DNA from 4 places in the Brucella tritici genome. Region 4 is predicted to be linked to each of the others. Evidence: riboswitches for the same ligand, from Rfam matches in the RefSeq annotation. Region 4 holds a riboswitch; each other region holds the start of a gene.

Region 1 (8,034 bases), on a different contig from region 4:
TGAACGAGCCGATGGCCGCCGTTGCAAGTGCTGGTCCGCCACGTCCGGCCCGAGCCATCTTGTTGCCCTCCAACGCGGTGACGATGGAGGCGCTTTCTCCCGGCGTATTCAGCAGGATCGATGTGGTTGAGCCGCCATACATGCCGCCGTAATAAATGCCCGCGAACATGATGAGGGAGCCGGACGGGTCCAGCTTGTAGGTAACGGGCAGAAGGAGCGCGACGGTGAGCGCCGGGCCAATGCCGGGCAAGACGCCGACGGCTGTGCCGAGCGTGACGCCGATCAGCGCATAAAGAAGATTCGATGGTTCAAGCGCCACCAGAAGCCCGTTGGCGAGAAGTGCGACAGTATCCATGATGGCACTTAGCCTTTAAAGCATTTCCAGCAAAAACGCGAAGCGGCTTTGCGTAGGATAATGCGACAAAACAAGGACTTAGAGCATTTCCAATGTTTCAGTCAAAACTGGGAATGCTCTAAACGAATTGTTCGAGCCAGCCGGACGGCAGCGATAGCTGCAGGCCGCGCGCAAAGATGAACCAGATCACGAAGGCAAAGACGATGCCGACGGGAACGCTGATCCAGAATTTGCGATAGCCGAAGCCGCGTGCTGTTGCTGCGAAAAGCAGGCCGGTGGACAGGGAAAAGCCGACTGTCTTCATCGTCAGCATCTGGATAGCCAGGCCGCCGATGATCCATGCCATAGGGGCGATTTCCTGATGCTCACGCTCGGGGAAATCACCGCGAAGCGCTTCGAATACGGTCCATATGGCAAGGCCGAACAATCCGGCTGCAACGACATAGGGGACGGTTTTCGGGCCGACCGGCGAGTAGCTCGTCACGTCGTTGCCATAGGTTGTCGACCACGCAATGGCGATGGCGACAGCTGCAAGAACAAGGGCGATGACAAGAGCGGCGAAATCTGGCGCCGCCCCTTCCGGGCGGCGCTTTTCCTGCGGTTCTGATCCTGTCATTTGACGAGGCCGATTTCCTTGAGGATGGTCTCAGTCGCGGCGACGTCCTTGGCAAGCTGCTCCTTGAATGCCGGGCCAGCGAGATATGTATCCGCCCAGCCCTTGTCTTTCAGGGCTTTCTGCCAGGATTCGGACTTTACCATTTTCTCGATATCGGCATTGATGGCAGCTTCCTGTTCGGCAGTGATGCCGGGAGCCGCACCCACCATGCGCCAGTTTTGGATCGAAACATCCACGCCACCTTCCTTGAAGGTTGGTGCGTCGATGCCTTCCAGGCGCTTGTCGCTTGAAATACCGATGATGCGCAGCGTCCCAGCCTTGATCTGGGGTTCGAATTCGCCGTAGCCGGAAATGCCTACGGTCACCTGATTGCCGAGAATGGCAGCCAGTGCTTCACCACCGCCGGAGAAGGCGATGTAGTTGACCTTGGTCGGGTCGACCCCTGCTGCCTTGGCAAAGAGGCCTGCGGTGATGTGATCGGTGCCGCCTGCGGAACCGCCGCCCCACGAAACGGAGCCCGGATCAGCCTTCAGCTTCGCGGCAAGATCGCCAAGATTCTGGATGTCGGAAGATGCCGGTACGACGATGGCTTCATATTCACCTGTGAGGCGTGCAATCGGCGTGATGGCATCAAGTGTCACCGGCGACTTGTTGGTCAGGATAGCGCCGACCATGACATAGCCGCCGACGATGAGCTGGCTCGGGTCGCCCTTGTTCTGGTTTACAAACTGAGCGAGGCCGATGGTGCCGCCAGCGCCCGGAACGTTGATGACCTGAACGCTGCCGGAAATCTTTTCATCCTGAAGCGCGCTCTGCATCGTGCGTGCCGTCTGGTCCCAGCCGCCGCCTGGAGCCGCAGGCGCAAGCACCTTATAGTCTTCTGCGGAAGCAGAGCCTGCCATGGCCAACGCCGCCACCGACGTCAGGGCCAGAATAAATCTACGCATATGTCCTCCCAGATAGAATGTATGCCGCCTTCCGGCGGACCTCCCCAAAGTCCCGCTCCTCTAGCGGGAGTTGTCTACATGGATATTGCCAAAAACAAATTCAATAGGCCAGTATGTGCGACTATAGTTTGGCCGCAATTTAAGCGGCAGACTTTCGAATCACTTGAAATTGCAGGCCGAAACAGAGCGCGAGACGCGCTTGACGGCGGCGATGCGCTGACGTAATTGTGTAACGACGGTTCCCCGACCGAGAGCGAAGGGGATTAATAGGGAACACGGTGAGGACGACCCGAAAAGGGGCCAAGACCGTGGCTGCCCCCGCAACTGTAAGCGGATTGCCGTTCATCCTCGTGACGTTCAAAGCGTCATGCCACTGTGCCGGAGAAGCGCGGGAAGGCAGATGAACAGCAGATATTCGTGAGCCAGGAGACCTGCCGTTTAGTGTTGTCCATTGTCACGGGCGGGGATGCCCGGAGCAGGAGCCGGTTATGACAGATTTCCGCGTCGCAGGACGCTTCCTCCCATCGTTATCGCATGATTTCGACATGTTCCCGGATATGCCTGTTCGTCTTCCGCGCCGGATTTTATCCGCCGCCTGACAGGGCGTCTTTCTCTCATCATTTCGGGGACTTTCATGAATATTCTCGGCAAGATGCCGTTTCGCGCCGCCGTTTGCGCGGCTGCATTTTTTCTCGCAGGCGGTGTGACCGCTCAGGCAGCGGAAACGCAATATCCGCTGACTCTGAAAAATTGCGGTCGTGTCGTTACCTTCAAGCAGGCACCCGCCCGCGCGGTTGCAGTTGGCCAGAGCAGCACAGAAATTCTTTACAGCCTGGGTCTCGGCGACAAGGTCGTCGGCACGGCAGTGTGGTTCGGCCCTGTTCTCAAAGGCTTTGAAGAGGTGAATGCCAAGGTCAAGCGGCTTGCCGATAATGATCCGAGCTTTGAAAGCGTTCTGGCGCAGAAGCCGGATATCGTGACGGCAGATTTCCAGTGGCATGTCGGCCCGACAGGCATCGTGGCAAAGCCTGAACAGTTCGAGGAACTGGGCATTCCGGCCTATACCTCGCCATCCGATTGCGTTGGCAAAGACAATTCCGGTGGTGGCGACGGCGTTCGTACGGCGGCGTTCAAGATGGATATCGTCTATCAGGAAATTACCGAACTGGCGCAAATCTTCAATGTGCAGGACCGTGGCGAGAAACTCGTCGCCGACCTGAAGGCGCGTGAAGCGGCTGCGCGTGAAAAAATTGGGGCTGCGGACGGAAAGCTTTCGGCTGTCGTCTGGTTCTCCAGCACGCAGGTCGATGCCGATCCCTATGTTGCAGGCAAGTTCGGCGCGCCCGCCTATATTCTTTCGGCGCTCGGCATCAAGAATGTGATCGACAGCGAGGAAGAATGGCCGACGGTCGGATGGGAAACGATTGCAAAATCGAACCCTTCGATGATCGTGGCTGCAAAGCTGGATCGCCGTCGCTATCCGGCTGACGACATTGCCGTCAAGCACCAGTTCCTCGAGAACGATGCGGTCACGAAACTGATGCCTGCGGTCAAGGACAAGCATGTCTTCGATATGGATGCGCAGTCGATGAGCACGTCGCTTCGCGTGATTGAAGGCATTGAAACGCTTGCTGCCGACATTGCCGCCTCGGGCCTGAACAAGTGACGGTTCGGGCGGCGACAACAGGCTTCAAACAGAAGGGAAGGGCACGCTCCGGCGTGTTCTTCCTGGCCTTTTCGCTTGTCCTGCTTCTTCTTGCTCTTTGGTTCGGAGCGGCGATAGGCGAAACGGCAATACCGCTCGATGTGGTTGCGAAGACCGTGGCCAATCGGGTGTGGAATGCCGGATATCCGCTCGAGCCCATCGATGAAGGGATCGTCTGGAGCTATCGTCTCAGCCGTGCGGTTATCGCGGCATGTTGTGGCGCGTCGCTCGCAATATCTGGTGTCATTCTGCAGTCGCTGCTCCGAAATTCGCTCGCCGATCCTTATATTCTGGGCATCTCCGCTGGTGCTTCGACGGGCGCGGTCGGCGTTGCCATTCTCGGCATAGGCGCTGGCGTGCTGACGCTTTCGCTGGGTGCGTTCATTGGCGCTATTGTTGCTTTCTGCCTTGTGTCACTGCTGGCGTTGCGAGCCGGACGCGGCAGCAGCGCGATCATCCTCGCAGGCATTGCCGGTTCGCAGCTTTTCAATGCGCTGACATCATTCATCGTCACAAAAGCCGCAAATGCGGAGCAGGCGCGCGGCATCATGTTCTGGCTTTTGGGCAATCTTTCGGGCGTGCGCTGGCCTGATGTCACTCTTGCCCTGCCTGCCTGCCTGATCGGGCTTGCCATCTGCCTGTGGCATGCGCGTGCGCTCGATGCCTTTACCTTCGGAACCGAATCCGCCGCTTCGCTCGGCATACCGGTGCGTCGCGTCTATGCGGTGCTGATTGGTGTCAGCGCCATGATGACGGCGGTCATGGTTTCCATCGTTGGCTCTGTCGGCTTTATCGGTCTCGTCATTCCCCATGCGGCGCGCATGGTGGTTGGGGTCAGACACGGCAGGCTGTTGCCCGCGGCAGCACTCATCGGGGCAATCTTCATGATCGTCGCCGATATCCTGTCACGCATCATCATTCCGGGGCAGGTTTTGCCGATCGGCGTCATCACGGCCTTGTTCGGGGCACCGGCATTCGCTCTGTTGCTTGGACAAAGGAGGGCGTCGTCATGATCCTCTCAGCACGCAATGTCGGCTGGTCGGCAGGCAATGTCGAAATTTTGCGCAATGTTTCGCTGGAAGTGGCGGAAGGTGAGTTTCTTGGCATCATCGGGCCGAACGGATCGGGAAAGACCAGCCTTCTCTCCCTGCTGTCCGGCGTTCGCAGGTGCCGTGTCGGTGAAATCAATCTGTGCGGCGCGCCCATCGCCAGTTTCAGCCGCCGCGAGATCGCCCGGAAAATGGCGCTGGTCGAGCAGCAGGCAGGAACGGCAGAACGCATTACGGCGCGCCAGGCGGTCGAACTCGGGCGGACGCCCTATCTTGGCGCGCTGTCGCCATGGTCGGCAGAGGATGATGCTATCGTTGACCAGGCACTGGTCAATGTCGATATGGCGCATCTGGCCGACCGCTGCTGGCATACGCTTTCCGGCGGTGAACGACAGCGCCTGCATATTGCCCGCGCTCTGGCGCAGGAACCGCAGATTTTGCTTCTGGACGAGCCGACCAATCATCTCGATATCGGGCACCAGATCGGGCTGCTCGATCTGGTCAGCCGCCAGAAACTGACGGTGGTGGCCGCCTTACACGACCTGAACCACGCCGCAATGTTCTGTGATCGTATTGCGGTGATAGACAAGGGCGATCTCGTTGCGCTTGGCACGCCGCGCGATGTTTTGCGGGCAGAGCGTATTGCCGAGGTTTTTGGCGTCGAGGTCGATGTCGAATATCAGGGTATCAGCGGCTGTCACATCCGTTACCGGACGCCGAGCCATCGCTCTCTGGAGCTCAGACATTCGGCGTGACCGATTATCTGCAAATCTTCGTTGGGTTTTATGCATTTCTTCTAATGAATGGGAAATAAATAGGATTATAAAATAGATATAGCTAATACTGATACTATGAAACGTCGGGTAACGTTATGAGAATATGTAGTTCTTTCAAATTTTTCTCACAGTAATTTGAGCAGTTTTGTTGACAAACTGTTTCCGTCGCGTTGACGATTGGGTTATAAAAACTCAGCGCATCAGGGCAGTGTACTCATCGGCAAGGCTGGGGCCTTTCTTGTTGAGCGCACCGCTGAAGGACAGAAGAGATCATTCCTTGATTTGTTCCGTCATTCACGGTCCTGATATGCGGGTCGTTCCGGTTTTCGGGAAGATCCGTTTTAAATAAAGAAACATTATTGGCATGTTCGCGTGAATGCGGTGTGCGGCGAATGCAGTTTTTTCAATGAATTACTATACTTATAAAGAGCGGCGGCTTTTCGTTTTGGAAAGCCGCCGTTGTTTTATCAAGGATGTTGAGCGCCGGTGACGGTGAGATAGACCGCATAGAGCGACTTGGTTGCTGCAATGAACAGCCGGTTGCGGCGCGGACCGCCGAAAGTCACATTGGCGACCGTCTGCGGCGTCTTGATCTTGCCGAGAAGCGTGCCTTCCGGCGAGAAGCAGTGCACGCCGTCGCCAGCGCTGGTCCACAGATTGCCGTCTGTATCGAAACGGAAGCCATCCGGCAGGCCGTTGTCGATGGTGCAGAATATGGCGCCGCCGGTAACCTGCTTGCCGTCCACAACATCGAAGACACGGATGTGGCGCGGCGCATTCTCGTCGTGGCTATAGGCGCTGTCGGCGACATAGAGCCGGGTTTCGTCCGGCGAGAAGGCGAGGCCATTCGGCTGATGGAAGTCGGTTACGACGGCATTGATCTCGCCAGTCTTCGGGTCGAGGCGATAGACATTGCGCGACGGCTGTTCCGGCTCGGCCTTGTAGCCTTCATAATCGGCCATGATGCCGTAGGTCGGATCGGTGAACCAGATTGTTCCATCCGAGCGCACGATCACGTCGTTGGGCGCATTGAGCTTCTTGCCCTGATAGCTGTCCGCCAGCACGGTGATGCTGCCATCCGGTTCCGTACGGGTGACGCGGCGACCGCCATGCTCGCAGGTGACGAGGCGTCCCTCACGGTCGCGCGTGTTGCCATTGGAAAAATTGGACGGGCTGCGGAACACCGAAACGCTGTCGCCAACCGGGGCTTCCGGGACCCAGCGCAGGATGCGCTGGTTCGGAATGTCGCTCCACAGAAGGCAGTTCTGGTCACCGAACCACACCGGGCCTTCTGCCCAGCGGCAGTCGCTGTAAAGTTCGTCCAGATCGGCACTCGGCACGATCATCTGCTTGAAGCGTTCGTCGTGGATTTCGTAAATCGAAACAGTTTTTGACAAGGAAAGTTACTCCGAAGGAATTTAACGCTCGGCGCGTCGGCCACTGGCGAGGATAATCACCGCAATGATGGTGAGCCCGGTCAGGACAAGACGGACACCGGCGCCGAAGCCGTAGGTGTTGAGCATCGAAACGATGAGGAACATGAAGAGGGCGGCGCCCCAAATGCCGGGGATGTTGGAATCGCCGCCGGCAACTGCTGTGCCGCCGATGATGACAACGGCAATCGACATCAAAAGATATTCCGCACCCATGTTCAGCGCAGCACCGCCCGAGAAGCAGGCAAGCAGGAAGCCGCAGAGCGAAGCGAGCACTGCGCAGAGCAGATAGGTGACGAAGCGCGTGCCATCGACCGGAACACCCGCCATACGCGCAGCAAACGGGTTCTGGCCGATTGCCGAAATCCAGCGTCCATAGATGCTCTTTTTCAGAAGCACCCAGCCAATGACCGACAGGATCAGCGCTACGATGGCGACGTTGGGAATGCCGAGCGTGGAGGATGTGGTGAACTGCGCGAGGCTTTCCGGCGGTTTTACGCGGAGGCCGCGATTGCTCCAGATGGCGGTGGACTGGATCAGGAAGCTCATCGACAAGGTGGCGATGATGGGCGGAATGCGTAGAAGCTTGATCAGCGCATAGTTGCAGATGCCAATGGCAACACCAACCAGAATGGCAACGCCTAGCCCCGCCAGCACCATGCCGTCCTGCGTATCCATGAGCTTGAGCGCCAGTGTTGCGGCAAGCGTCATATTGGCTGGGACAGACAGATCGATGTTGCCGGGGCCGAGCGTAATGACGAACATCTGCCCGAGGCCGACGATAACCGAGAAGGAGGCGAAAGTGAAAGCCGCGTGCGAGAGCCCATGTGCGCCCGCGCCCCCGGTAAAGAGGATGGTGATGATCCAGACGATGGCAGTGGCGATGAACGACCATATCCACGGGCGGTTGGTAAGGACAGCGAGACCGCTCATTGCTTTTTCTCCCTCTTTTCGAGGCGATTAAGGAAGAGGCGCAATGCCAGCACCACGATGAGAATGCCGCCTTGCGCACCGATCTGCCAGTCCGGCGAAATGCGCATGAAGGAAAGGAAGGACCCGGCAAGCGTCAGAGTCAGCGCGCCGATAACGGCTCCGATGGGCGATACGCGCCCGCCGACAAACTCACCACCGCCGAGAATAACGCCTGCGATAG
Region 2 (8,034 bases), on a different contig from region 4:
GGGGTTGGTCTGGAATGACGAGGAGTTGAAGGCTTTTCTCAGGAAGCCGCAGGCCATGGTGAAGGGCACCTGGATGGCTTTTGCCGGGCTGACCAGGGAAAAAGATCTCGAAAACATGATCGCCTATCTGAAACAGCATTCCGAATAGCTGTTTGGAACCGATATGGCCGAACGGACATCCCGACGTGAGGCCATGGCCGGTCGGAAGCGCTGCGGGGCGTTTTCCGACCGGCGCTATCAGGGACAGAAGCCGAAGGTTGCCTGACATGATGAACAGAAACGTGCTGCATATAGACCGCGACGCAATCGGCGCCGTTTCGAAGCGAGAGTTCGCGGATGCGATGTCGCGGATGGCCGCAACAGTGTCCGTGGTGACCGCATGCGATGCCGGTGAAGCCCACGGTCGCACGGTGACAGCGGTGTTGTCGCTTTCCGCCGAGCCGCCCATGGTTTTGGTTTCGGTGAAAAGCGACAGCGCGCTGGCAACCGCGATCCTTTCTGATGGCGGCTTCTCGCTCGCCATGCTCGCGGAAGGGCAGGAGATGATCGGCGATGCCTTCGCGGGGAAGGTTCTCCACGCGCAGAGATTTCTCATTGGTGTGTGGGGCGAATGGCCGTCTGGCAGGCCGCGTCTTTTCGGGGCTTCGGCCGCCATTGACTGCGAACTGGCGGGCAGCGTTCCAATGGCGGATCACACGCTTTTTGCTGGGCTGGTAACGAATACCGATCTGCCGCTGCATTCGCGCCCGTTGTTATGGGCACGCCGCAATTATCGCGCGTTGAGACATGATGCGGATTTATGACGTGACTTGCAATTGTGCGGGGCTGCGGCCTACACATTCGGCATGATCGAGTTTGACGAGATGGAACATTCAGGTCTCAAGAAAAGCCTGACGGTTGGTGACGTTTCCCGACGCGCCGGCGTGGCGGTATCTACGGTCCATTTCTATGAAACCAAGGGACTCATCGAGGGCTGGCGCACAGAGGGCAACCAGCGCCGCTATCACCGTGCCGTGCTGCGCCGCATTGCCATTATCAAGATCGCGCAACGCGCGGGCATTCCGCTTGCGATCATTCGTGAAGCGCTGGAAGACCTTCCCCACGACCACGTGCCGACAGCGGAGGACTGGAGACGTTTTTCGGAAGCCTGGAAAGACATGCTTCAGGAACGCATCGACAGTCTGATGCAGCTTCGTGACCAGATAACGAGTTGCATCGGCTGCGGTTGTCTCTCGCTGTCCGAATGCCCGTTGCGAAATCCGGACGACATCCTCGGTCAGCAAGGCGCTGGTCCCCGAAGATTGATGGTCAAGCCGGGCAATCTCATCTGACTTCCATGCATCTGGGACGAACCTTTCCGACGCTGCGGCGCTCATTCGCTGCGGCGATCTTGCTGTGTTCGACGCCACATTTCGCACCGGTCAAAAGCCCCCGTTTCCAGTGGAAATAGCCTATTGACCTCAACCAAAGTTGAGGTCCTATAAACCCGTCGGCAACAATTCAGTTCACGGAGGCCGACAGTGCAAAGTTCGATCGAAGAAACAACACCAGCGGGGATTGCGGGACATGCGCCTGCTGGCTGGGGGGAGCTTCTAAGCGGTAAAAATGGCCTCTATGCCCTGGCTTTGGCCGGAGGGGTCACTCTCCATGCGGTCAATATGTATATCGCGACTACAGTCATGCCGAGCGTGGTGCAGGACATTGGCGGCATGGATTTCTATGCCTGGGCGACGACCTTGTTCGTCGTTGCCTCCATTCTGGGGGCTGCACTCACCGCGCGGCTGCTGAAAAGTGCCGGTCCAAGAGGCGCCTATGTCGTGGCGACCCTGCTGTTCGCAGCCGGCACACTGATCTCATCTCTGGCCATCAACATGCCGGTCATGCTGGCGGGGCGGAGCGTGCAAGGCCTCGGTGGCGGATTTCTTTACGCGCTCGCCTATGGTCTCACCCGTGTCGTGTTGCCGGAGCGCCTGTGGGGCCGGGCCATCGGTCTTATTTCCGCTATGTTCGGCGTGGCAACGCTGATCGGTCCGGCGATTGGCGGCATCTTTGCCGAATATGGCGCATGGCGCGCCGCTTTCTGGTGGTTGCTGCCGGTATCGGGTCTTTTCGCTGTGGTGGCATTCGCGACTTTGCCGCGCTCAAGCTGGGATAGAAACGAGCGCGTTTCCATTCCGGTTCTTCAACTCATCCTCCTGACCGGCGCTGTCCTTGCGGTTTCAGCGGGGAGCCTGTCACAGGAAACGCTATGGAAGGTCGTCGGTCTGGGGGCTGCGATATTCATGATCGCCATCATTGCAGTCGTGGATCGCGACGCCAAGGCACGTCTCCTGCCGCGCCGCTCGTTCAGCCTGTCGACGCCGCTGGGTGCTCTTTACCTTACGATCGCGCTTTTGATGCTCAGCATGCAGCCCGAAATTTACGTGCCTTATCTGCTGCAGCACCTGCATGGCCAGTCTCCGCTCTGGGCGGGATATCTGGCGGCACTTATGGCAATCGGCTGGACGGTGGCATCCTTCCTCAGTTCCAGATGGCAGGAGAAGGGGGGCGACAGGCTTGTTGTTGCCGGACCTGTTCTCGCGCTTGCCGGTCTTGTCCTGCTCGCCATATTTCTCCCGATCCATGGCAGCGGCAACTGGTCGCTGCTCGCGCCCGTCTGCCTTGGGCTCATCCTGATCGGTTTCGGGATCGGCCTTGCCTGGCCCAGCCTCGTTACCCGCGTCTATCAGAGCGCTCCCCCGACCGAGCAGGATCTCGCAGCGGGTGGAATGACGACCGTACAGCTCTTCGCCATAGCCTTCGGGACGGCTTGCGCGGGGATGGTTGCCAATTTTGCCGGTATTGCCGTGCCGGGCGGTGTGGAGGGTGCGGCAAATGCCTCGCTCTGGCTGTCGGTGATATTCGCGCTCGCGCCAGTAATTGCCGTGGCGGTCGCGTCCAAGGTTATCCGTATCGCCGGCGGAAAGGACTGACCGATGCCGCGTTTCATCGCCAACATCCTAGATTCCCGTGTCGGTCTTTTGCTGGCGCGGGTGGTCCTTACCTTCGTTTTCTGGTCGAGTGGGCTGGCCAAGTTCTTCGACTTCGGCGCCCATGCTGCGGAAATGGAAAGCTTTGGTCTTCATCCGGGCTGGCTGTTCAACAGCGCAACCCTGCTTTTGCAGATTGGCGGATCACTGATGATCATCTTCAATCGCGGAACCTGGCTGGCTTGTGGTGCTCTTGCCGTCTTTACGATCCTGACCATTCCCGTTGCGCACCCGTTCTGGGCAAACGAAGGAAAAGAAGCTTTCCGGGATATGACGGTGGCGCTGGAGCACATATCGCTGATCGGCGGTCTCGCTCTTGCTGCTATTCTATCGCGCAAGGTCTAAATCACTAGACGCACGGATTGCCCTGCCTGTACCTTGCCTGTCATCTGATCGACAGGCAGGGAGGGCCTCGCATGGATGTGACGATCATAACGGGAGCATCGGAAGGAATCGGCGCAGAAACTGCACGGCAGATTGTCCGGCGTGACCGCGCCAATGCTGCTCTTGTGCTAGCTGCGCGCAATGTGGAAAAGCTGGAAAATCTGGCCACCGAGTTGCGGCAACTGGGCAGCTCCGTGCTGGTGGTGCCGACCGATGTGAAAGTTCGTGCAGCCTGCATCGCTTTGATTGATAAGACTGTTTCTGCTTTCGGTCGCATCGACACGTTGATCGTAAATGCCGGCATGTCGGCTCACGCCAATTTTGCCGAAATCACGCCGGACGATCTCAACTGGATGCATGATCTGATGGAGTTGAATTACTGGGGTAGCGTCTGGCCCATTCATGCCGCACTTCCGCATCTTGCCGCCAGCAAGGGACGTATCGTGGCTGTCTCATCTGTTGCCGGATTGATCGGCGTGCCGGGGCGTACGGCCTATAGCGGAACGAAGTTCGCTCTTTCGGGTTTCTGTGAGGCGCTTCGTGCAGAACTGGAACCAAGCGGGATATCGGTCACCATCGTCTATCCGGGCGTCGTCAAAACCGACATTCGAAAAGTGGGCTATAGTGCAAGCGGTGGCACTCTTGGAACGAGCGGTGTCCGTGAAGATGACATGATGCCGGTCGAAGAAGCCGTACGACTGATGCTGGAAGGTGTGCGGGCACGCAAGCGTGAAGTGTTGATGACGCCCCAGATGCGATTCGGGCGCTGGTTGAAACTTGTCGCTCCCGCGCTGGTGGATCGCATGGCCCTCAAGGCCATCAAGCCGGAATTCAGACCGAAACCGATCAAACCCGCAAAATAAACAGCGATAATCCCTGCTATTCACAGGGCTCACATAATGGCCCGTTAATTTTACGTTTGCCGCCAACTATCCGTTGACGGGTTTTTAACTTCGACTACTATATATAGTGTTCTAGGTTCTTTCGATTCGTTGGGTCGAAAGCTAAGACGGGAATCCGGTGCGTTTCATCCATGATGGATGGGGCAATGCCGGAGCTGCCCCCGCAACTGTAAGCGGAGAGTTCTGTTCATCATGTCACTGGCTTTGGCTGGGAAGGCGGACAGGACGTTGATCCGTGAGCCAGGAGACCTGCCTTGAACGAAAACGTCCACGGGCGGGGTGTCCGGTTGGCGCGCAATTATGTGTGGCAAACTATTGCCTTGCAGATTGCTGTCCCGAACTTCCCGCTCATAGCTTCGGGGTGAAGTCCATGTCCAGTATATTCAGTTTCGGTTCCGGTCCTCCCTTCGAGGTATAGTTTGTTGCGGTCAGGCTGCTTGTTATTGCGACCGGCCGGTCCCGTATCTCATGTCTTTCGACGCGCATCTTGCGATGTGCGAACGGCTCTTTGCGTCTCCTATCGAGAGTATTCCAGTTTAAACCGAACCGTTGGGAATACTCTATCCCTTTGTTTTTATGCATGTCTTAGCCGCAAAACCGGTTACCACTTTTGGGAGACATGCTCCAGTGAGGAAAAAATGAACGTTACAGTTTATAGCAAACCCGCCTGCGTTCAGTGCACCGCCACCACACGCGCCCTCGACCGCCAAGGCATCGAATATGAGGTCATCGATATCTCTGCCGATGCCGATGCTTTCCATCTCGTTCAGGGCATGGGTTATCGCCAGGTGCCGGTGGTTGTGGCAGGTGAATCCCATTGGGCGGGCTTCCGGCCCGATATGATCAGCGCTCTCGCCTGAGGGCTATGGTCACATGAGCCTGATCGTCTATTTCTCCAGCCGGTCGGAAAATACACACCGGTTTGTCGAGCGGCTTGGAATGCGGTCGAACCGTATCCCGATGGACGGTTCAGGCGGATTGCAGGTGCGCGAGCCATTCGTGCTCGTGACGCCCACATATGGCGGCGGCGGCTCCAAGGGCGCTGTCCCCAAACCTGTGATCCGCTTCCTCAACGATGAGAGCAACCGCTCTTTCATCCGCGGCGTGATTGCCGCGGGAAACAGCAATTTCGGCGAGGCTTTCTGTATCGCCGGCAACATTATCTCCGCCAAATGTCAGGTTCCCTATCTCTACCGCTTCGAGCTTCTGGGAACCGATGAGGACATTGGCAATGTCAAAAACGGGATGGAACGATTTTGGACACGGCAGACACGACCTTGATCCGAGAGCGCGAGGCACGACCAGTGGCGCAGGATGCGCCTCAAGCGGCGACTTCCAACAGCAGCAAACCGGCAAAATCCTCGGACGGGCTGGATTATCACGCGCTCAACGCGATGCTGAACCTTTACGATGACGAGGGAAAAATCCAGCTTGATCGAGACCGGCAGGCTGCACGCCAGTATTTCCTCCAGCACGTGAACCAGAACACCGTCTTTTTCCATAACTTGCGGGAAAAGCTCGATTATCTGGTGGCCGAAGGCTATTACGAACAGGAAGTACTGGACCAGTATTCCTTCAATTTCGTGCGCGATCTTTTCGACGAAGCCTATGCGAAGAAATTCCGGTTTCCGACCTTTCTTGGCGCATTCAAATATTACACCAGCTATACGCTGAAGACCTTCGACGGAAAGCGCTATCTCGAGCGCTATGAGGATCGCGTCTGTATGGTGGCGCTGGCGCTGGCGCGCGGCAATGAGCAGCTTGCGCGCGATCTCGTTGATGAGATCATTTCAGGCCGCTATCAGCCTGCGACGCCTACATTCCTCAATGCGGGAAAGAAACAGCGCGGCGAGCTCGTCTCGTGTTTTCTGCTGCGTGTCGAGGACAATATGGAGTCCATCGGCCGCTCCATCAACTCGGCTCTGCAATTGTCGAAGCGGGGCGGCGGGGTGGCCTTGAGCCTCACCAATATTCGCGAGGCGGGTGCTCCCATCAAGCAAATCCAGAACCAGTCATCCGGCATCATTCCGGTGATGAAGCTTCTTGAGGATTCCTTTTCCTACGCTAATCAGCTTGGCGCGCGGCAAGGCGCCGGCGCTGTCTATCTGCACGCACACCACCCGGATATCATGCGTTTTCTTGATACGAAGCGTGAAAACGCCGACGAGAAAATCCGCATTAAAACCTTGTCGCTTGGTGTGGTCATTCCAGACATTACCTTCGAACTCGCGAAGAACAACGAGGATATGTACCTCTTCTCGCCCTACGATGTGGAGCGGGTTTACGGCGTTCCATTGACCGAGATTTCGGTCACCGAAAAATATCGGGAAATGGTCGACGACGCGCGTATTGCCAAGAAGAAGATCAATGCACGCGAGTTCTTTCAGGTGCTGGCGGAAATCCAGTTCGAGTCCGGCTATCCCTATATCATGTTCGAGGACACGGTGAATCGCGCCAATCCGATTGATGGGCGCATCACCATGAGCAATCTCTGTTCGGAAATCCTGCAGGTGAGCGAGGCGAGCATCTTCGGCGAGGACCTTTCCTATGATTATCTCGGCAAGGATATTTCGTGCAATCTGGGTTCGCTCAACATTGCATCGGCGATGGACTCGTCAGATTTCGGCAAGACCATCGAGACCTCCATCCGCGCCCTGACTGCAGTTTCCGATATGAGCCATATCGGTTCCGTGCCGTCAGTCGCCCGAGGGAATGATGAAAGCCATGCCATCGGTCTCGGCCAGATGAATTTGCATGGTTATCTCGCCCGCGAGCGGATTTACTACGGTTCCGATGAAGGTGTCGATTTCACGAATATCTATTTCTATACGGTGACCTATCATGCGATCCGCGCATCGAACCTGATTGCGGTGGAAACGGGGAAGTCGTTCAAGGGTTTCGAGAAATCCAAATATGCATCGGGTGAATATTTTGACAAATATACCGAGCAGCTTTGGGAACCGGCGACGGAAAAGGTTCGCGAAATCTTCGAAAAAGCTGGCATTGCGATCCCGTCGCAGGACGACTGGCGCGACCTGAAAAATGCGGTGATGGAGGGCGGGCTTTATAACCAGAACCTTCAGGCCGTGCCGCCGACCGGATCGATCTCCTACATCAATCATTCGACCTCCTCGATCCATCCGATCGTGTCGAAGATCGAGATACGCAAGGAAGGAAAGATCGGCCGCGTCTACTATCCGGCAGCTTTCATGACCAATGACAATCTCGACTATTATCAGGATGCTTATGAGATAGGGCCGGAAAAGATCATCGACACTTACGCGGCGGCGACGCAGCACGTCGATCAGGGCCTGTCTCTGACATTGTTCTTCCGCGATACGGCAACTACCCGCGACATCAACCGTGCGCAGATCTACGCGTGGAAGAAGGGCATCAAGACTATCTATTACATTCGCCTGCGCCAGATGGCGCTTTCCGGCACGGAAGTGCAGGGCTGCGTTTCCTGCGCCCTCTGACCACTGGTGATGACCATGAATATTCAAGTGAAGACCAAGAACCCGAAGCCTGCAGCCGTGCGCGCCATCAACTGGAACCGGATCGAAGATGAGAAAGACCTTGAGGTCTGGAACCGTCTGACCGGCAATTTCTGGCTGCCGGAGAAAGTGCCGCTTTCCAATGACATTCAGTCATGGGAGACGCTGAAACCGCAGGAAAAGCAGCTGACGATCCGCGTTTTCACCGGGCTGACGCTGCTCGAT
Region 3 (8,034 bases), on a different contig from region 4:
ACTGCTTAATCCGCGTCGTGCAGGTGTGACGCGACTTTACGATTACAACGACCATACGCGCTTGCGTCTCATCCTGTTTGGACGGCGCATTGGCTTCACGTTGAGCGAGATGGGACAACTGATCAGCGTGTGGGAAAATGGCACCACCGATCCGGCGGATACAGAAGGCCTGCGCACGCGCTTCAAGGAAAAACTCCTGGAACTTGAGATGAAGAAGGATGAGATTGATCGGTCCGTTGAAGAGCTTCGGGCCATTCTGGCACGGATGGAGCGACCAATACGCTGATTGCACGCATCTGGCACAATTAAATGTGGCTGCCTTTGTCTGGATGATGGGACAGACAAGGGCAGCCTATTCATTCGTAATAAAAAATATAATCAAAAATCAACGCTTCCAGAATGCAATCCAGACCCTGACGCCATACGGGGGAATGACGGAATGGCCTAACCCTGTATCAGTATTATACAAGCCGTTTTGCATTCTCCGTTTTTCTCTACAGGCGTGTTTCAGTCTAATTGACCAACACAGATGTTGCTTGCAAAGTGAGAACGGGTTGCGCTTAGCAATATGAAAAAGTTTAAAAACCTCCTGTTCATTGAAAACACGGCCATCTTAACTGGATTTAGATCGATCTTAAAATAGCAATTTGCTGGGTAAAATTTTTCAATCGGCGACGCCTAATTTAATTATCACTAAAAAACAAAATGTAATTTCCGGATCGCTGATTTATCTGCAAGGCGATCTCCCGAAGCCAGGGGCCTGGGAGTTCTGGAGAATATGTATTAACTCGTGAATCGCTGCGCTCGTTCTGGAGCAATTTGAACGATCAAACTACTGTTCACAATTATTCGACCTTATCTTTTTAGTTTGGGTATATTTGCGCACGCTCGAATGTGTTGCCTCAGCCAGCTCGGCCGCGTGAGCGCCACCTGCAAGGGGAATGTTTCAGCCTGTCGCAGGAAGTGTACCCTTCTGCCGGAACTTCGACATATCAGCCCGGTTATTTCAGCCTTGCGACTTAACGCGAAAGTGAGGCTGAAAATGAAGAAAGCTCTTGTTCTGACCGCAGCGGCGTTTCTCGCCAGCTCCGGTTTTGCGCTGGCACAGGATCGAGTGCTTATCGAAGTGCCTCAGGCAGCGCGTGATTATGTCATCGCAAACCCTTCGGACCCGGTCGTCGTTGAGGGCGATATCAGTGACGGCTATGTTCTACCCGATGCTATCGCGGTTCATCCGATCCCTGACAATCCCGATTTCGGTTACGTCTATGTCAATGGTGAACCGGTGATTGTTTCCATGCAGAACCGCCAGGTCGTTTATTATACCGAAGGGCCGAATGCCGGGCCGCTGGTTCCAAACGAAGTTGTAACCTACATCGAAACCAATCCGGTCGATCCGGTTGTCATCGAAGGCGATATTGCCGAAGGCACGGTCATCCCTGATAATGTGCCGCTGGTCGCCGTTCCTGAGCAGCCGGCCTATGCCTACGTCTATGTGGAGGATCGTCCGGCGCTGATCGATACGCAGACGCGCCGCGTTGTATGGGTCAAGTAAGCCTTGGGCGGCAAATGGATAGAAGAAAGGCGGCAATTCTGCCGCCTTTCTTTCCGGTTACATGTGGTGCATTGATGCCGGGCCGACAAAATCGGCGTGATCATCGCCGTTCAGATTGCTCTGCCAGTCAACGACAACCCGTTCACCAGGCCGTACATTCGGATGATAAGGCGGATAGAGTTCGAAGCTCTGACCGTTGGTCAAAGTGACGACCTGGCTCGCCCGATCGTAGGATTTCAGTGTGCCTTTAGTGAAATCTTCTGCATGTGCAGCAAATGAAAACAGCGAAACACCTGCCGCAATGGCAGCCATAAGGTGGTACCGCATTTCAGTCATCTCCCGAATAGCGCCAATCGGATTGCGCTCCTCCGTGGGATCGTCAACTCGCATATTCATTCAACTATGCCGGGCCGATCCGCATCTATTGAGGTAGCGATGAATTTGCCTGGTTCCATAGCGAACCCGATCAAAACAATTCACGCGCGATCACAGCTTCGCGACTGGAGTTCAAGGGCAGAAACACCTGTCTTTCGCCCGCAATAGAATTTGAATTGTAAATTTTTGTTCGCCGAAAATGTTCAATATTTTTTGGTATTTCTGGCATGCATATCGCCCGATTTCCGGTGTTATTGAAAGAATTATGGCGAAATCGAATTGATGGTGAAAAAATAAAATTAACCTGCTACCCTTGTAGAGGGTGGAATAAGGGTATATCTATTAAAAATCGATTTTGTCATCGAACGACAAGGCGCATAAAGCGTCATGACTTTTCTTTCAATTTCGTAAAATCGCGACGAAAATTATTTCGTTATTCTTCAACCATGCGAATTGAAAGGAATTCTCTATGGCAAACGGAACAGTAAAATTCTTTAATAGCGGCAAAGGCTTCGGATTTATTCAGCCTGATGATGGTTCACCGGACGTGTTTGTTCACATCTCTGCAGTTGAGCGTGCAGGTATGCATACGCTCAATGAGGGTCAGAAGGTGAGCTTCGAGTTGGTGGCGGATCGTCGCTCCGGCAAGAAAGCCGCTGATAATCTTCAGGCGCTTTAACTCGGGCGCTAAGTTATTGTCTCCGATCTTTGACCACGGATGTACTGGCACTGATTGTTGAGGCGATTGAAAGGTCGGGTTTCTCCCGGCCTTTTTTATTTTGGAGTCCATCCTGAAGCATGTCTCTCGAAAGTGGGAACCGGTTTCGGGACAAAGACATGCGTAAAAACAAATGGATAGAGTGGTTCCAACGACTCCGCTTTAACCAGAGCCGCTCGAAAAGTGTGAAGCGACTCTTCATCGGGAGTAAGTAGAATGCTCGAACAAAAATCGGCAGGACTGACCGAGGATACGCTGTTCAAGAAGCCGCTTTCGCGTATGGAAGCCAAGAGCGCCATAACCGACAAGACGGCAAAGGCTATCCTGAAGCATGAAAAAGCTGCGGTGGATGCCAAGACCGAACGATTGAAAGCTGCGCGCCTTGAGCGCGATAGGCTCGCACTATAGCCGGTCCCATAGCTGTATTGTGCAATCGTGCAAAACGGATGAATAGAGGCAGGTCGTAGCCAGTACGATGAAATGATTGCATTTTATCGGTTTCTGTGCGGCCAGGAAAGGAGCTAAATTGCAAGTACTGGTAAGAGATAATAATGTTGATCAGGCGCTGCGTGTGCTCAAGAAGAAGATGCAGCGCGAGGGAATTCTCCGCGAACTGAAAGAACGCAGGGCTTATGAAAAGCCTTCGGAGAAGCGCGCGCGTGAGAAGGGTGAGGCTATTCGCCGTGCGCGCAAGGATGCGAAAAAGCGGGCGCAGCGCGAAGGTTTGCTGCCGAAGCCGAAGAAGAAGGTTGCTCCCGCACGGTCGAGAACCCCGGTCGCTTCCGCACCTGCGACCTCTTCTGCTGCGTAACATAATTCCCGAAAATTTCGGATTTTAAAACCGTCCAGACAGGCCGCCGGATCGAAAATGCTCAGGCGGTTTTTGCGGACGTTGAACGAATATAGTGAGGCCCTCGTACCGGCGGATCGGCACGAGGGATCGTTTTGAGCTTATGCCTGTGCGCGGAGAGCCTTTGCAGCGGCCACCATATTGACAAGAGCCGGGCGGACTTCTTCCCATTTGCGTGTCTTCAAACCGCAATCCGGATTAACCCAGAGTTGACCGTCCGAAAGTCGTTGGCGAGCGAGCGAAAGCAGGTTCGTCATTTCAGATACTTCCGGTACACGCGGCGAGTGGATGTCATAGACGCCCGGTCCGATCTCATTCGGATATTTGAACGACTTGAAAGCATCAAGCAATTCCATGCGCGAGCGTGATGTCTCGATCGAAATCACGTCTGCATCCATATCCGCAATCGCATCGATAATGTCGTTGAATTCCGAATAGCACATATGCGTGTGAATCTGCGTCTTGTCAGAAACGCCGCTCGAACAGATGCGGAAGCATTCAACCGCCCAGTCAAGATAGTTTTTCCAGTCCGGGCGGCGCAATGGAAGCCCCTCGCGCAAGGCAGCCTCATCAATCTGGATCATAGCCGCTCCGGCCTTTTCAAGATCGATCACCTCGTCGCGGATGGCAAATGCGATCTGGCGGCAGGTTTCAGCGCGTGGAATATCGTCACGAACGAAAGACCAGTTCAGGATCGTCACAGGCCCCGTCAGCATGCCCTTGACGGGGCGTGAGGTCAGGGACTGGGCATATTTCCACCATCCGACGGTCATCGGTTCGGGGCGCGAAACGTCTCCGAAGATGATCGGCGGGCGAACGTAGCGCGATCCGTAGCTTTGAACCCATGCATGTTTGGTGAAAGCGAAGCCCGATAGCTTTTCGCCAAAGTACTGCACCATGTCGTTTCGTTCGAACTCGCCATGAACCAGAACATCGAGATCGATTTCTTCCTGCCAGCGGATGGCCGCTTCGGTGGCCCTGCGAATGAAGGTTTCATAGTCGCTGTCGCTGATTTCTCCCTTGTTGTGAGAGGCGCGGGCTCTGCGGACCTCAGCGGTCTGTGGAAAAGAACCGATTGTCGTGGTGGGAAAGCGCGGCAGGCCAAGCCTGTCACTCTGCAACCTCTGGCGTTTACCAAAAGCGCTGGTACGCTTTTTCATACTGCTTTCAACAGATGCAACGCGCTGTTCAACAGCCTTGTTGTGAACCTTGGCCGACGCTGCACGCGCTGCGATGGCCTCGCTTGCGGCCTTGAGCTGTGGCAGAACAGTACTTTTCCCGGATGCCAATGCCTGTCCCAGAACGGCCAGTTCTTCAAACTTCTGGGCTGCAAAGGCCAACCAGTTCTTCAGATCGGCGTCGAGATCGGCTTCAAGCGTCAGGTCGATCGGTATATGAAGCAGCGAGCAGGAAGGCGCGATTTCAACGGATTGCGGACCACGTCGCTCGATGACCGGCTGCACCTCGTCAATGATCGAAACGAGGTCCGTGCGCCAGATATTGCGACCGTCGATCACGCCGAGAGAAAGGATTTTTTCCGGAGCGAGTTTCGATACGACTTCGGAAAGTTGCTTCGGTGCCCGGGCAAGATCGACATGCAGGCCGGCCACTGGCAGGGATATGGCGGTATCGAGGTTGGCACCCAGCGCTCCAAAATAGGTTGTGAGCAAAATTTTTGGCCCGGATACTGATGTCAAACGCTTATAGGCGAGTTCGAATGCAGCCAGCTCGTTGGGAATGAGATCGAGTACGAGTGCCGGTTCATCGATCTGCACCCAATCGGCGCCTGCAACAGTAAGTTCTCGCAGCAATTGTTCGTAGACAGGCAGAAGCTTTGGTAAAAGCGCTATGGGATTGAAGCCGTCGGAAGTCGATTTTGCAAGCTTCAGGAACGTCACCGGGCCAAGAATGACAGGGCGCGTGTGAATGCCCAAAGCCTTGGCTTCCAGAAAATGGTCGATAATCCTGGTGCTGGAAAGCCTGAATTCCTGATCGTCGGAGAGTTCCGGGACCATGTAGTGATAATTTGTGTCAAACCACTTGGTCATTTCCATCGCGGTTATGCCATGGCCATGATGGGCATGCCCGCAGGAATCCACTTCCCCCTGACTTCCGCGCGCCATTGCGAAATAGGTGTCGAGTGAGACTTCGCCGCCGTTCCACCCGTAACGAGCCGGAATTGCGCCGACCGTGACCACCATATCCAACACGTGGTCGTAAAGCGAAAAGTCGTTGGACGGAATTTTCACGATGCCCTGATCGCGTTGCTCTTTCCAGTTGGCGGCGCGCAAGGCACTGGCGATAGTCAGCAACTCCGTTTCAGATGATTTCCCGGCCCAATAGGCTTCAAGCGCGAATTTCAATTCGCGGCGCCGACCGATGCGCGGTACGCCCAAGGTGGCTGTTGTGATGGTAGCTTTAGACATGACTGCATAACCCCGATACAAGTTGGGGGCGAGGTCATTTGAATGTGCGTGACACAAACCGGCCTCAGGAAGCTGGTTGTAAATGCGACACATCAGGACACCCCGCCCATGGACGATATATGTCGGGGCAGGTCTCCTGGCTTACGGGTCATCGCCTCTATTCGCCTTCCCGGATTTGCACCAGTGGCGTCATGAATATCGGCTCGCCGCTTACAGTTGCGGGGGCAGCTCCGGCCTTGCCATAAGGCGCACCGGCTTCCCTCTTAGCTTCACCAGACCATTCCGGTGAAGAACCACGACAAAATCCAGTCTGTCGCAATTGCGTGTGAGTGTCAATATTACATAAAGAAATGTTTATATCTTTACATCATTATTTGATCTGAATTAGGCGAGCCGCCAGTTGCAACGGATTCAGGTCGTTGGGTATTGCTGCCGGATAGACGCTCTCATTGCCGGAGGAGAACAGGCATTGTTGGGCGGCAAGCAGTGTAGGAAATCAACGCGACGCGGCGATTACAGCAGCATTTCCCCATCCCGCACGAACTTGTGTAATTTTTGACGTTTACGGAAACGTCAAAGTAGGTTAGCTTCGATCCGGAATTGATCGGGTGAGTGCGGATTCCGTGAGACGCTCGGTCGAAAAAGCGGCAAAAATGGCTATTTTCGCAGGAAATCATCCCTTTTTGTTGCAACATGCGCGCTGTCACAACGTTTTGCTATAATGTGGCATGCAGGCATGAAACGCGGTTACGGGCTCGTTCCAGCCATCGCGGAACGGCTCAGGTGGTGAATTTGGAGGATTTCTATGCCGAGCTATCGCGCGCCAGTTGAGGATACCAATTTCGTTCTCAACGACGTTCTGAATTATCAGCGCTACAACAACCTGCCGGGCTTTGCCGACGCGTCGCCCGATGTCGTCGAGGCAATCCTGTCTGAAGGCGCGAAGCTCGCCGAAGGCACCCTGTTCCCGGTCAACCAGACCGCTGATCGAGAAGGCTGCAAGCGTCATTCGGACGGTTCGGTGACGACGCCGAAGGGCTACAAGCAGGCTTATGATCTGTATCGTGAAGGCGGCTGGCTTGGTCTCGCTGTGCCCGAACAATATGGCGGACAGGGGCTTCCCTATCTCCTGCACACGGCTGTCGGCGAATATATGTCGTCGGCCAATATGGCGCTCACCATGTATCCGGGCCTGACACAGGGCGCGATTGCCGCGATCCTGACCCACGGCACCGATGAGCAGAAGGACACCTATCTGCCGAAGATGGTGGAAGGCACCTGGACCGGCACCATGAACCTGACCGAACCGCATTGCGGTACGGATCTGGGCCTGCTGCGCACCAGCGCCACGCCACAGCAAGACGGCAGCTACAAGATTTCTGGCCAGAAGATTTTCATCTCGGCTGGCGAACACGATATGTCGGAAAACATCATCCATCTGGTGCTGGCCCGTATCGACGGCGCGCCGGAAGGTGTGAAGGGCATTTCGCTGTTCATCGTGCCGAAGTTCATTCTTGATGCCGATGGCAATCCGGGCGAGCGCAATGGCGTTTCCTGCGGTTCCATCGAAGAAAAGATGGGCATTCACGGCAATGCCACCTGCGTCATGAATTATGACGAGGCAAAGGGCTTTCTGATCGGCGAGGCGCATAAGGGCCTGCGCGCCATGTTCACGATGATGAACGAAGCGCGGCTTGGTGTGGCGCTGCAGGGCCTTTCGATCGCCGAAACCGCTTACCAGAATGCTGCTATCTATGCGCGTGAGCGCATTCAGGGTCGTGCGCTTTCGGGTGCCGCAGCACCGGACAAGAAGGCCGATCCGATCATCGTGCATCCGGATATTCGCCGCAACCTCATGAACATCCGCGCTTTTAACGAAGCCGGTCGCGCGCTTATCCTCTGGACGGCACTCAATTCCGATATTGCCCATCGTGCAGGCGATGAAGCGGAACGTCAGGCAGCAGACGACCTCGTTGGGCTTCTGACGCCGGTTCTGAAAGGCGTTCTGACCGACAAGGGTTTTGAACACGCCGTCATGGCGCAGCAGGTCTTCGGCGGCCACGGTTATATCGAAGAACACGGTATGAGCCAGTATGTGCGCGATGCGCGC
Region 4 (8,034 bases):
TATATCGCGCCGCAGATTTACTGGTCCTTTGGCCGCAAGGATGTGTCCTACGGGACGATTGCGAAATGGTGGGCCGATACGGTTCGTGACACGAAGACAGATCTCTACATCGGTCTCGCACTCTATCGGGCCGGCTCAGGAACCACACTCGAACCCAGCTGGCAGGCGGGTGAAGGTGTGACCGAAATCAAGCGCCAGCTAGAACTCAATGAATCTTTGCCAGAGGTGAAGGGGAGCATTCTATTTCGTCAGGGGTTCCTCTCTGATCCGAAGCTCAAAGGTGTGTCGAACTATCTGAAGAAGACGTGGGGCAAATGCAAACCGCTGAAAGCTGACGGAAAAAAGTGATGATGGATTGCTGAATTGTCGCTTGTTTGATTGAAATCAAAGAGCTTCGTTTGAGCGGGTGCTAACGAACAATCGTTGCCGGTTTCCACCAGAGTCGGTGACCCGGGGTGCCGAGGCCCTACTCGAATGGCACCCCGGCTAAATCAATCTGTCGAGCGCATGAGCGCGATCTTTCCGTAACGTCGCCTATCGACAGCCAGCGGGTGCTGTCGGCGTTGCTCCCCTCTGTTTCATCAAATCAGCACCCGCGTCTCCAACAACCTTGTTGTATATTTTAGCGGTTCTTGATCCTAATCAAGGCGGATGATTGCCACCGTGGTTAGAGCAGATTCAACCGGGAGTTTGCGTTTTTGGATCGCTCCCCCAATTCACCGGTTGCTAAATGAAAAGGTAGTTCCATATCCTCCCAAGAAGGTTCTGGCCGATGCCGGAGGCAGGGCGGGGGATAATGAAACCCCTTGCAGACAGTGACCGCTTGCCGGTGCTTCATCTGAAGACGGCATTGTGACGACGATGGCAATGAGGGTGTTTCATTATGGCTTTCAACCGTAAGCAATGGATACTGGCAGGAGCGATTATCGTCTTTGCCGCAGGCGGGTATTATGCCTGGAAAGCGTTGAACGGCGATGGGTTGCCGGAAGGTATCGCCAAGGGCAACGGTCGCATCGAGGCGGTTGAGATCGATATTTCGACGAAGAGTCCGGGCCGTATTCGCGAAATCCTTGCAGATGAGGGCGATTTCGTGCAGGCCAATGACATTCTCGCACGCATGGATACGGATCAGCTGGAAAGTCAGCGCAAGCAGGCTGAGGCGCAATTGCGCCGGGCAGAGATTGGTATAGAGACGGCGCGCAGTCTTGTCACGCAGCGCGAAGCCGAGCACACGGCTGCAGAGGCGACCGTGGCACAGCGGGAAGCGCAACTGGATGCTGCCCAACGTCGTCTGGTCCGCTCCCAGCAATTGACGCAATCGCGCACGGTTTCCCAGCAAGTTTTGGACGATGATCGCGCGACGGCGCAGGGCGCAGAAGCGGCTGTCGGTGCAGCCAAGGCGCAGCTTGCGGCCACGGAAGCAGCCATTGGGGCAGCCAAGGCGCAGGTGGTGGATGCCGAGGCATCGGTTGAGGCCGCCAAGGCCGCAATCGCAAGCATTGAGGCAGATATCAACGACGCCACTTTGAGGGCGCCCAAGCCAGGACGTGTTCAATACCGCGTTGCCCAACCGGGAGAAGTACTTTCCGCAGGTGGGAGGGTGCTCAATCTTGTCGACGTCAGCGACGTTTATATGACCTTCTTCCTGCCGACGGCGCAGGCCGGGCGGGTGGCCATGGGTGCCGATGCCCGGATCGTTCTCGATGCCGCGCCGCAATATGTCATTCCTGCAAAGATCAGCTTTGTGGCTGACGTGGCCCAATTTACGCCGAAGACCGTTGAAACGGAGGAAGAGCGCCAGAAGCTGATGTTCCGCGTAAAGGCGAAAATCCCGCAAGAACTGCTTCAAAAATATATCCAGCAGGTGAAAACCGGATTGCCGGGCATGGCTTATGTCAAGCTTGACGCTAATGCTGAGTGGCCGAAAAATCTTGCGGAAACCGTGAAATGAACGACGTTCCTGTCGAAGCTGGCGCCAAAGACGACAGCTTTGTCGTCCGCGCGCAAGACGTAGGACTGTCCTACGAGAAGGCACATGCTCTGCGCGAGGTGAACCTTGATATTCCCGCTGGTTGCATGGTTGGTTTGATCGGGCCTGACGGGGTTGGGAAATCGAGCCTGTTATCGCTGGTCGCCGGAGCGCGAACGATGCAACAGGGACGCATCGAGGTTCTCGGCGGTGATATTTCAGATAAGCGGCATCTTCAGTCTGCTTATCCCCGTATCGCCTATATGCCGCAGGGGCTTGGGAAGAACCTCTATCCCACGCTTTCGGTGTTCGAGAATATCGACTTTTTCGGACGGCTGTTCGGACATAATCGAAAAGAGCGTGAGCGTCGTATCGTCGATCTTCTGGCGCGCACGGGCATGTCGGCTTTCGCGGACCGCCCGGCTGGCAAGCTATCAGGCGGGATGAAGCAGAAGACCAGCCTATGCTGTTCGCTCATCCATGATCCGGACCTGCTTATACTCGATGAGCCAACGACAGGTGTTGACCCTCTATCTCGGCGCCAGTTCTGGGAGCTGATTGATGACATCCGCAAGGATCGGCCAGGAATGAGTGTCATCGTCGCCACGGCCTATATGGAAGAGGCCGAGCGCTTTGACTGGCTGGTCGCTATGAATGATGGGCAGATTCTGGCGACGGGTACACCGCACGAATTGCTGCAGCGCACCAACACTCCCAATCTCGATGCGGCTTTCATCGCGCTCTTGCCGGAGGAATTGCGGAAAGACCATCAGGATATCGAAATTCCACATCGCGATTTCGGTGCGGATGCTGAGATCGCGATTGAGGCAGAACACGTCACTGTTCGCTTCGGCAACTTCACTGCCGTGAATGATGTAAGTTTTCGAATTCCGCGTGGTGAAATCTTCGGATTTCTGGGGTCCAACGGTTGCGGCAAGACCACGACCATGAAGGTTTTGACCGGGTTGTTGCCTGCCAGTGAGGGAACGGCGCGGCTGTTCGGGCGAGAGGTCGATCCCAAGGATATCGATATACGCCGTCATGTCGGATACATGTCGCAAGCGTTTTCGCTTTATTCAGAGTTGACCGTTCGTCAGAATCTGGAACTCCATGCCAAATTGTTCGATATGGCACCGGATCTGACCGAGCGCCGTATTCAGGAATTGACCGAACGCTTCGATCTTATTGAGGTTATGGATTCCTTACCCGACGCCTTGCCGCTCGGTATCCGCCAGCGCCTGTCACTGGCTGTGGCTTTGATCCATTCACCTGATATTCTCATTCTTGATGAGCCGACATCGGGTGTGGACCCGGTCGCTCGTGACGCTTTCTGGCAAATCCTCGCCGATCTGTCGCGCACGGACAATGTTACGATCTTCGTTTCTACCCATTTCATGAATGAAGCCGAGCTTTGCGACCGGATTTCGCTGATGCATGCAGGTAAAGTTCTGATTAGCGATACGCCTAAGGCGATTACCGAAAGTCGCCATGCTGAGACTCTGGAAGAAGCTTTCGTCGCATATCTTCAGGACGCCATTGGTGAAACAGAACAGTCAGCGCCATCGCCTGCAATTGTCCCAGAACAGATAACAGAGGCAGGCGAAACGCATCCAAAGAAGGCTTCAAGCTGGATGCCGGACTTGCGGCGAATGCTGGCCTATACGCGGCGCGAGGCGCTTGAACTGAAACGCGATCCGATCCGCGCAACATTGGCTATACTCGGTAGTGTCATCCTGATGTTTGTCATTGGCTATGGTATTAACCTGGATGTCGAGAATCTGAAATTTGCGGTGCTCGACCGTGACGATACGACGATCAGCCGTGATTACACGCAGCAAATTGCAGGTTCGCGCTATTTTTCCGAACAGCCTCCCATAACCGACTACGATGATCTGGACCGGCGAATGCGGGATGGCGAGATCAGTCTGGCTATCGAGATACCGCCGAATTTTGCCGCAGATGTCATGCGTGGGCGCCCGGTGGAAGTTGCCGCCTGGATTGACGGCGCTATGCCCACACGAGCCGAGACAATCAAAGGCTATGTTCAAGGCATGCACGCCAACTGGCTGACGCAGAAAGCCCGGGAGCTTTACGGTAGTGCGGCGAATGTCGGCAGCTTCAATCTGGAGATACGCTACCGCTATAATCCCGATGTGCAAAGCCTCGTGGCAATGGTGCCGGCGGTCATTCCGTTGCTGCTGCTCATGATCCCTTCGATGCTGGCAGTGTTGAGCGTGGTTCGCGAAAAAGAATTGGGGTCGATTATCAATTTTTACGTGACGCCCGTGACGAAATTCGAGTTTCTATTCGGCAAGCAACTGCCCTATATCGGGCTGGCATTTTTGAATTTCCTGATGTTGACAGCCTTTGCGGTGTTTATTTTCAGGGTGCCGTTCACAGGGAGTTTTCCGACTTATGCGCTGGCGGCGCTGCTTTATGTCACGATCGCGACCGGCATGGGGCTGGTGCTGTCCACCTTCATGAACAGCCAGATCGCAGCGATCTTCGGAACGGCGCTTCTGACACTCATTCCGGCTGTGCAGTATTCCGGTATCATTGACCCCGTATCGTCGCTGCAAGGTGCGGGCGCGTTCATCGGTAAAATCTATCCGGCGACCTATTTCGTAACCATTTCGCGCGGGGTTTTCTCCAAGGCCTTGGGGTTCGCCGATCTCGCAGGTTCGTTTTTGCCGCTGCTGATTGCGGTGCCGGTTCTCATGGCGCTCGCTATCGTTCTTCTTAAGAAACAGGCGAGCTAAGATGCGGATATCCAACATATTCCAGCTTGGCGTGAAGGAACTGCGCGGTCTGGCGCGCGATCCAATGCTGCTGATCCTGATCGTCTATGCTTTTACGCTTGCAATTTATACGGCTTCCAAGGCGATGCCTGAGACTCTCAACAATGCGGCGATAGCTATTGTCGATGAAGATCAGTCGCCTGTTTCGAGCCGGATCACGACGGCATTTTATCCGTCATATTTCGTACCGCCGAAGCTGATTTCGTCCTACGAAATGGATGCCCGGATGGATGAGGGGCTTGATACATTTGCACTGAACATACCGCCGAATTTCCAGCGTGATCTTTTGGCTGGCCGTTCGCCGACCATTCAGCTCAATGTCGATGCAACCCGAATGAGTCAGGCCTTTACCGGTGGCGGCTATGTGCAGTCGATTGTGTCGAGTGAGGTGAGCGAATTCCTCAATCGCTATCGCGGTAGTGCACAAACGCCCGTCGAACTCAATCTCAGGGCGAGGTTCAATCAGGATTTGAACAAGGGGTGGTTCGGGGCGATCAACAATGTGATTTCATCGGTTACGATGCTATCGATCATCCTGACGGGGGCCGCACTTATTCGGGAACGCGAACACGGAACCATAGAACATCTATTGGTGATGCCAGTGACGCCGGTTGAAATCATGGTCAGCAAGATTTGGTCCATGGGGCTGGTCGTGCTGGTTGCCTCGGCGTTTGCACTGGTTTTCGTGGTGCAGGGGCTGCTTGCCGTTCCGATCTATGGGTCGGTGTCGCTGTTTCTCGTTGGTGCAGCGCTCCAGCTTTTCGCAACGACCAGCCTTGGTATTTTTCTGGCCACTGCGGCTGGGTCAATGCCGCAGTTTGGAATGTTGCTGATGCTGGTGCTTTTGCCTTTGCAGGTGCTTTCGGGAGGGACAACGCCCCGGGAAAGCATGCCTGAAATCATCCAGACAATCATGCTGGCAGCGCCGAATACGCATTTCGTCATATTGGCGCAATCGATCCTGTTTCGCGGAGCAGGGCTGGGTGTTGTCTGGCCGCAATTCCTGGCACTGATCGTCATTGGCTCGGTGTTGTTTTATTTTGCGCTCCAGCGTTTCCGCGCATTCCTGCGATAGGAAAATTCTTTGAAAACAGGAGGCTGAATCCATTCCTTGTGAATGTGATTCAGTTTTCTGTGCCGGATTGCGCTTCAGCGGAGTTGCGAATCCTTAACCATGTTGCTATCGCAATTCTCAGGAAACGGTTCCGCTATTGAGGCGGATGAAAAGGGAACACGGTGAAGCCATTCTGGCTGATGCCGCGACTGCCCCCGCAACTGTAACCGGAGAGCTATCCTCCACAGCCGCGTAAGCGGTGAAAGCCACTGAGAGCAGTCGATGCACTCGGGAAGGCGGAGGGAAAGCGACGACCCGGAAGTCAGGAGACCTGCCGTATCCGGTCACCCATGCATGGATACGGGGTGTGTCCAGGCGCGGCTGTCCGTGGCGGTGACATTGTTGAAATGTTGCCGTCGGGAAGAGGGGCACTTCAGTGCCATGATTACTTCAACCTGCGGTGCGAGGAAAAGCCGGTATCGGTCTCCGGTCCGGCGGGTTGAGGGAAAATGCATCTTTTGAAATCATCTGTTCTATTGGTATCGGCCAGTGTTCTTGCGCTGCCGTCCACGACGCTTGCTCAGAGTCTGCCAGACAGCGATGGTAGTGTCGTCCTTGATACAATCGTGATCACGCCCTTGCGTCGCGCATCTTCGCTGCAGCGCTCGACCTCGTCCGTGACTGTGATCGATTCAGCGGACATAGAACGCTCGGCAGCCCCGGATCTGCAGTCGCTGCTGAAGTCCTATAGTGGGGTTTCCATCAAGACGAATGGAGGGCAGGGGTCATCTTCGGATATCTACATGCGCGGCATGTCGTCCAAGCAGACGGTCGTTCTCATCAATGGCGTGCGCACAGCGTCGGCGACAAGCGGTGCAACCGCGCTTGCAAACATCCCTCTGAGTTCCATCGACCGTGTTGAAATTGCTAAGGGCGCTCATTCGGCGCAATACGGCGCCGATGCCATGGGTGGGGTGGTCAATATCATCACCAAGCAGGGCGGTGCCTGCGGTGAGCGCTCCTGGTGTGGCAGCCTTTCTACCGGTGTCAGCCACCCATGGGGTGGGTATGCGTCCGGGTCCATTCAGGGACGGAGCAACGACGGTGTCGACTATGCCTTCGGTGCAGCCATAACCGGCACGCAAGGATATGACTTCACCACATCGGATGCCTATGGCCATGAACCTGATCGCGATGGATTTCTGCAGGGCTCTTTCAATTTTGCGCTGTCGAAGGATTTCGACTGGGGTAAAATTTATGCGGACGGTCTCCTTAGCCGAGGGCGCAATCAGTATGATGCCAAGGCACCATCACCGAACCAGGCCGATAGTGCCGCATTTACCGGCAAGATCGGAACACGCATCGATCATACGGCGGATTGGTCATCGACACTGGAATTCAGCACCGGTATCGACAACAGCCGTAACTTTCGGAAAGGCGTGAGCGGTTCGGATCGGTTTGAAACCAAGCGGTATGGTGTCTTTGCCTCGACTGAAAAGAGTTTCGACACCGGCAAGGTCAACCACACCGTGACCGCTGGTGTGGAAGCTTACCGCGAGGAGATCAATACCACCGTTGCTTATGATGAAACCAGCCGCGATATGGCTGCTGTATTCGGTCAATATTCGCTCGAATATGAGGCGCTGCGTTTCGATGGCGGGCTGCGTTACGACCATAACAGCCAGTTCGGCGATGTCGTGACCTATAATCTGGGTACGAGTTATGAAGTGCTGCCAGACCTTGTTTTACGGTCATCCTATGCCACGGGTTTTCGGGCACCAACCTTCAACGAACTCTATTATCCGGGCTTCGCCAACCCTGATTTGCAGCCGGAAAAGTCCCGTTCGTATGAAGTTGGCTTGAACTGGCAGGCTACGGCTTCGACAAGCCTTGATCTGGCGTTCTATCAGACATGGTTGCGCGATGCGATCATGAGCACCGCGCCATCCTATCTGCCTTACAATGTTGCCAGCGCGAAGGTTACGGGTTTCGAAGCCACATTGGCGCATCGTTTCGATGATCGCTGGGGCGTCAAGGGATCGGTCGATCTGAAGCAGCCAATCGATGAAGATACGGACCAGGATCTTCCCTATCGTGAACGTTTCAAGGCGGCGGCTGAGGTCAATTTCACTCCTATTGAAAAGCTCGATCTGACAGCAAGATTGATCTATGGCGGTTCGCGTTATGCTGATGCTGCGAACAGCAAGAAGCTT

What was found. A riboswitch is a leader RNA that binds a small molecule or an ion and turns the genes downstream of it on or off. The one in region 4 is predicted to bind cobalamin.
Positions count from the first base shown of each region.
Region 1: linked by a shared signal. The riboswitch ahead of F9K94_RS16885 (ABC transporter substrate-binding protein) and the one ahead of F9K94_RS04170 (TonB-dependent receptor domain-containing protein) in region 4 are both predicted to bind cobalamin.
Region 2: linked by a shared signal. The riboswitch ahead of nrdH (glutaredoxin-like protein NrdH) and the one ahead of F9K94_RS04170 (TonB-dependent receptor domain-containing protein) in region 4 are both predicted to bind cobalamin.
Region 3: linked by a shared signal. The riboswitch ahead of metE (5-methyltetrahydropteroyltriglutamate--homocysteine S-methyltransferase) and the one ahead of F9K94_RS04170 (TonB-dependent receptor domain-containing protein) in region 4 are both predicted to bind cobalamin.

Region 1 covers NZ_WBVY01000004.1:501,217-509,250, reverse strand. Annotated here, with positions in the region: gene F9K94_RS16900 (tripartite tricarboxylate transporter permease) at 1-355, opposite strand, end outside; gene F9K94_RS16895 (tripartite tricarboxylate transporter TctB family protein) at 474-971, opposite strand; gene F9K94_RS16890 (Bug family tripartite tricarboxylate transporter substrate binding protein) at 968-1,918, opposite strand; cobalamin riboswitch at 2,142-2,371, shown strand; gene F9K94_RS16885 (ABC transporter substrate-binding protein) at 2,553-3,584, shown strand; gene F9K94_RS16880 (FecCD family ABC transporter permease) at 3,581-4,636, shown strand; gene F9K94_RS16875 (ABC transporter ATP-binding protein) at 4,633-5,427, shown strand; gene F9K94_RS16870 (SMP-30/gluconolactonase/LRE family protein) at 5,916-6,794, opposite strand; gene F9K94_RS16865 (ABC transporter permease) at 6,867-7,814, opposite strand; gene F9K94_RS16860 (ABC transporter permease) at 7,811-8,034, opposite strand, start outside.
Region 2 covers NZ_WBVY01000002.1:765,877-773,910, forward strand. Annotated here, with positions in the region: gene F9K94_RS08900 (c-type cytochrome) at 1-148, shown strand, start outside; gene F9K94_RS08905 (flavin reductase family protein) at 267-803, shown strand; gene soxR (redox-sensitive transcriptional activator SoxR) at 864-1,331, shown strand; gene F9K94_RS08915 (MFS transporter) at 1,521-2,972, shown strand; gene F9K94_RS08920 (DoxX family protein) at 2,976-3,374, shown strand; gene F9K94_RS08925 (SDR family oxidoreductase) at 3,446-4,276, shown strand; cobalamin riboswitch at 4,373-4,586, shown strand; gene nrdH (glutaredoxin-like protein NrdH) at 4,954-5,175, shown strand; gene nrdI (class Ib ribonucleoside-diphosphate reductase assembly flavoprotein NrdI) at 5,189-5,596, shown strand; gene nrdE (class 1b ribonucleoside-diphosphate reductase subunit alpha) at 5,572-7,791, shown strand; gene nrdF (class 1b ribonucleoside-diphosphate reductase subunit beta) at 7,807-8,034, shown strand, end outside.
Region 3 covers NZ_WBVY01000004.1:570,327-578,360, reverse strand. Annotated here, with positions in the region: gene F9K94_RS17225 (MerR family transcriptional regulator) at 1-286, shown strand, start outside; gene F9K94_RS17220 (DUF1236 domain-containing protein) at 1,043-1,555, shown strand; gene F9K94_RS17215 (hypothetical protein) at 1,613-1,882, opposite strand; gene F9K94_RS17210 (cold-shock protein) at 2,400-2,609, shown strand; gene F9K94_RS17205 (hypothetical protein) at 2,865-3,056, shown strand; gene rpsU (30S ribosomal protein S21) at 3,175-3,459, shown strand; gene metE (5-methyltetrahydropteroyltriglutamate--homocysteine S-methyltransferase) at 3,600-5,924, opposite strand; cobalamin riboswitch at 6,034-6,237, opposite strand; gene F9K94_RS17190 (acyl-CoA dehydrogenase C-terminal domain-containing protein) at 6,730-8,034, shown strand, end outside.
Region 4 covers NZ_WBVY01000001.1:834,840-842,873, reverse strand. Annotated here, with positions in the region: gene F9K94_RS04195 (glycoside hydrolase family 10 protein) at 1-348, shown strand, start outside; gene F9K94_RS04185 (HlyD family secretion protein) at 884-1,951, shown strand; gene rbbA (ribosome-associated ATPase/putative transporter RbbA) at 1,948-4,728, shown strand; gene F9K94_RS04175 (ABC transporter permease) at 4,730-5,842, shown strand; cobalamin riboswitch at 5,951-6,174, shown strand; gene F9K94_RS04170 (TonB-dependent receptor domain-containing protein) at 6,331-8,034, shown strand, end outside.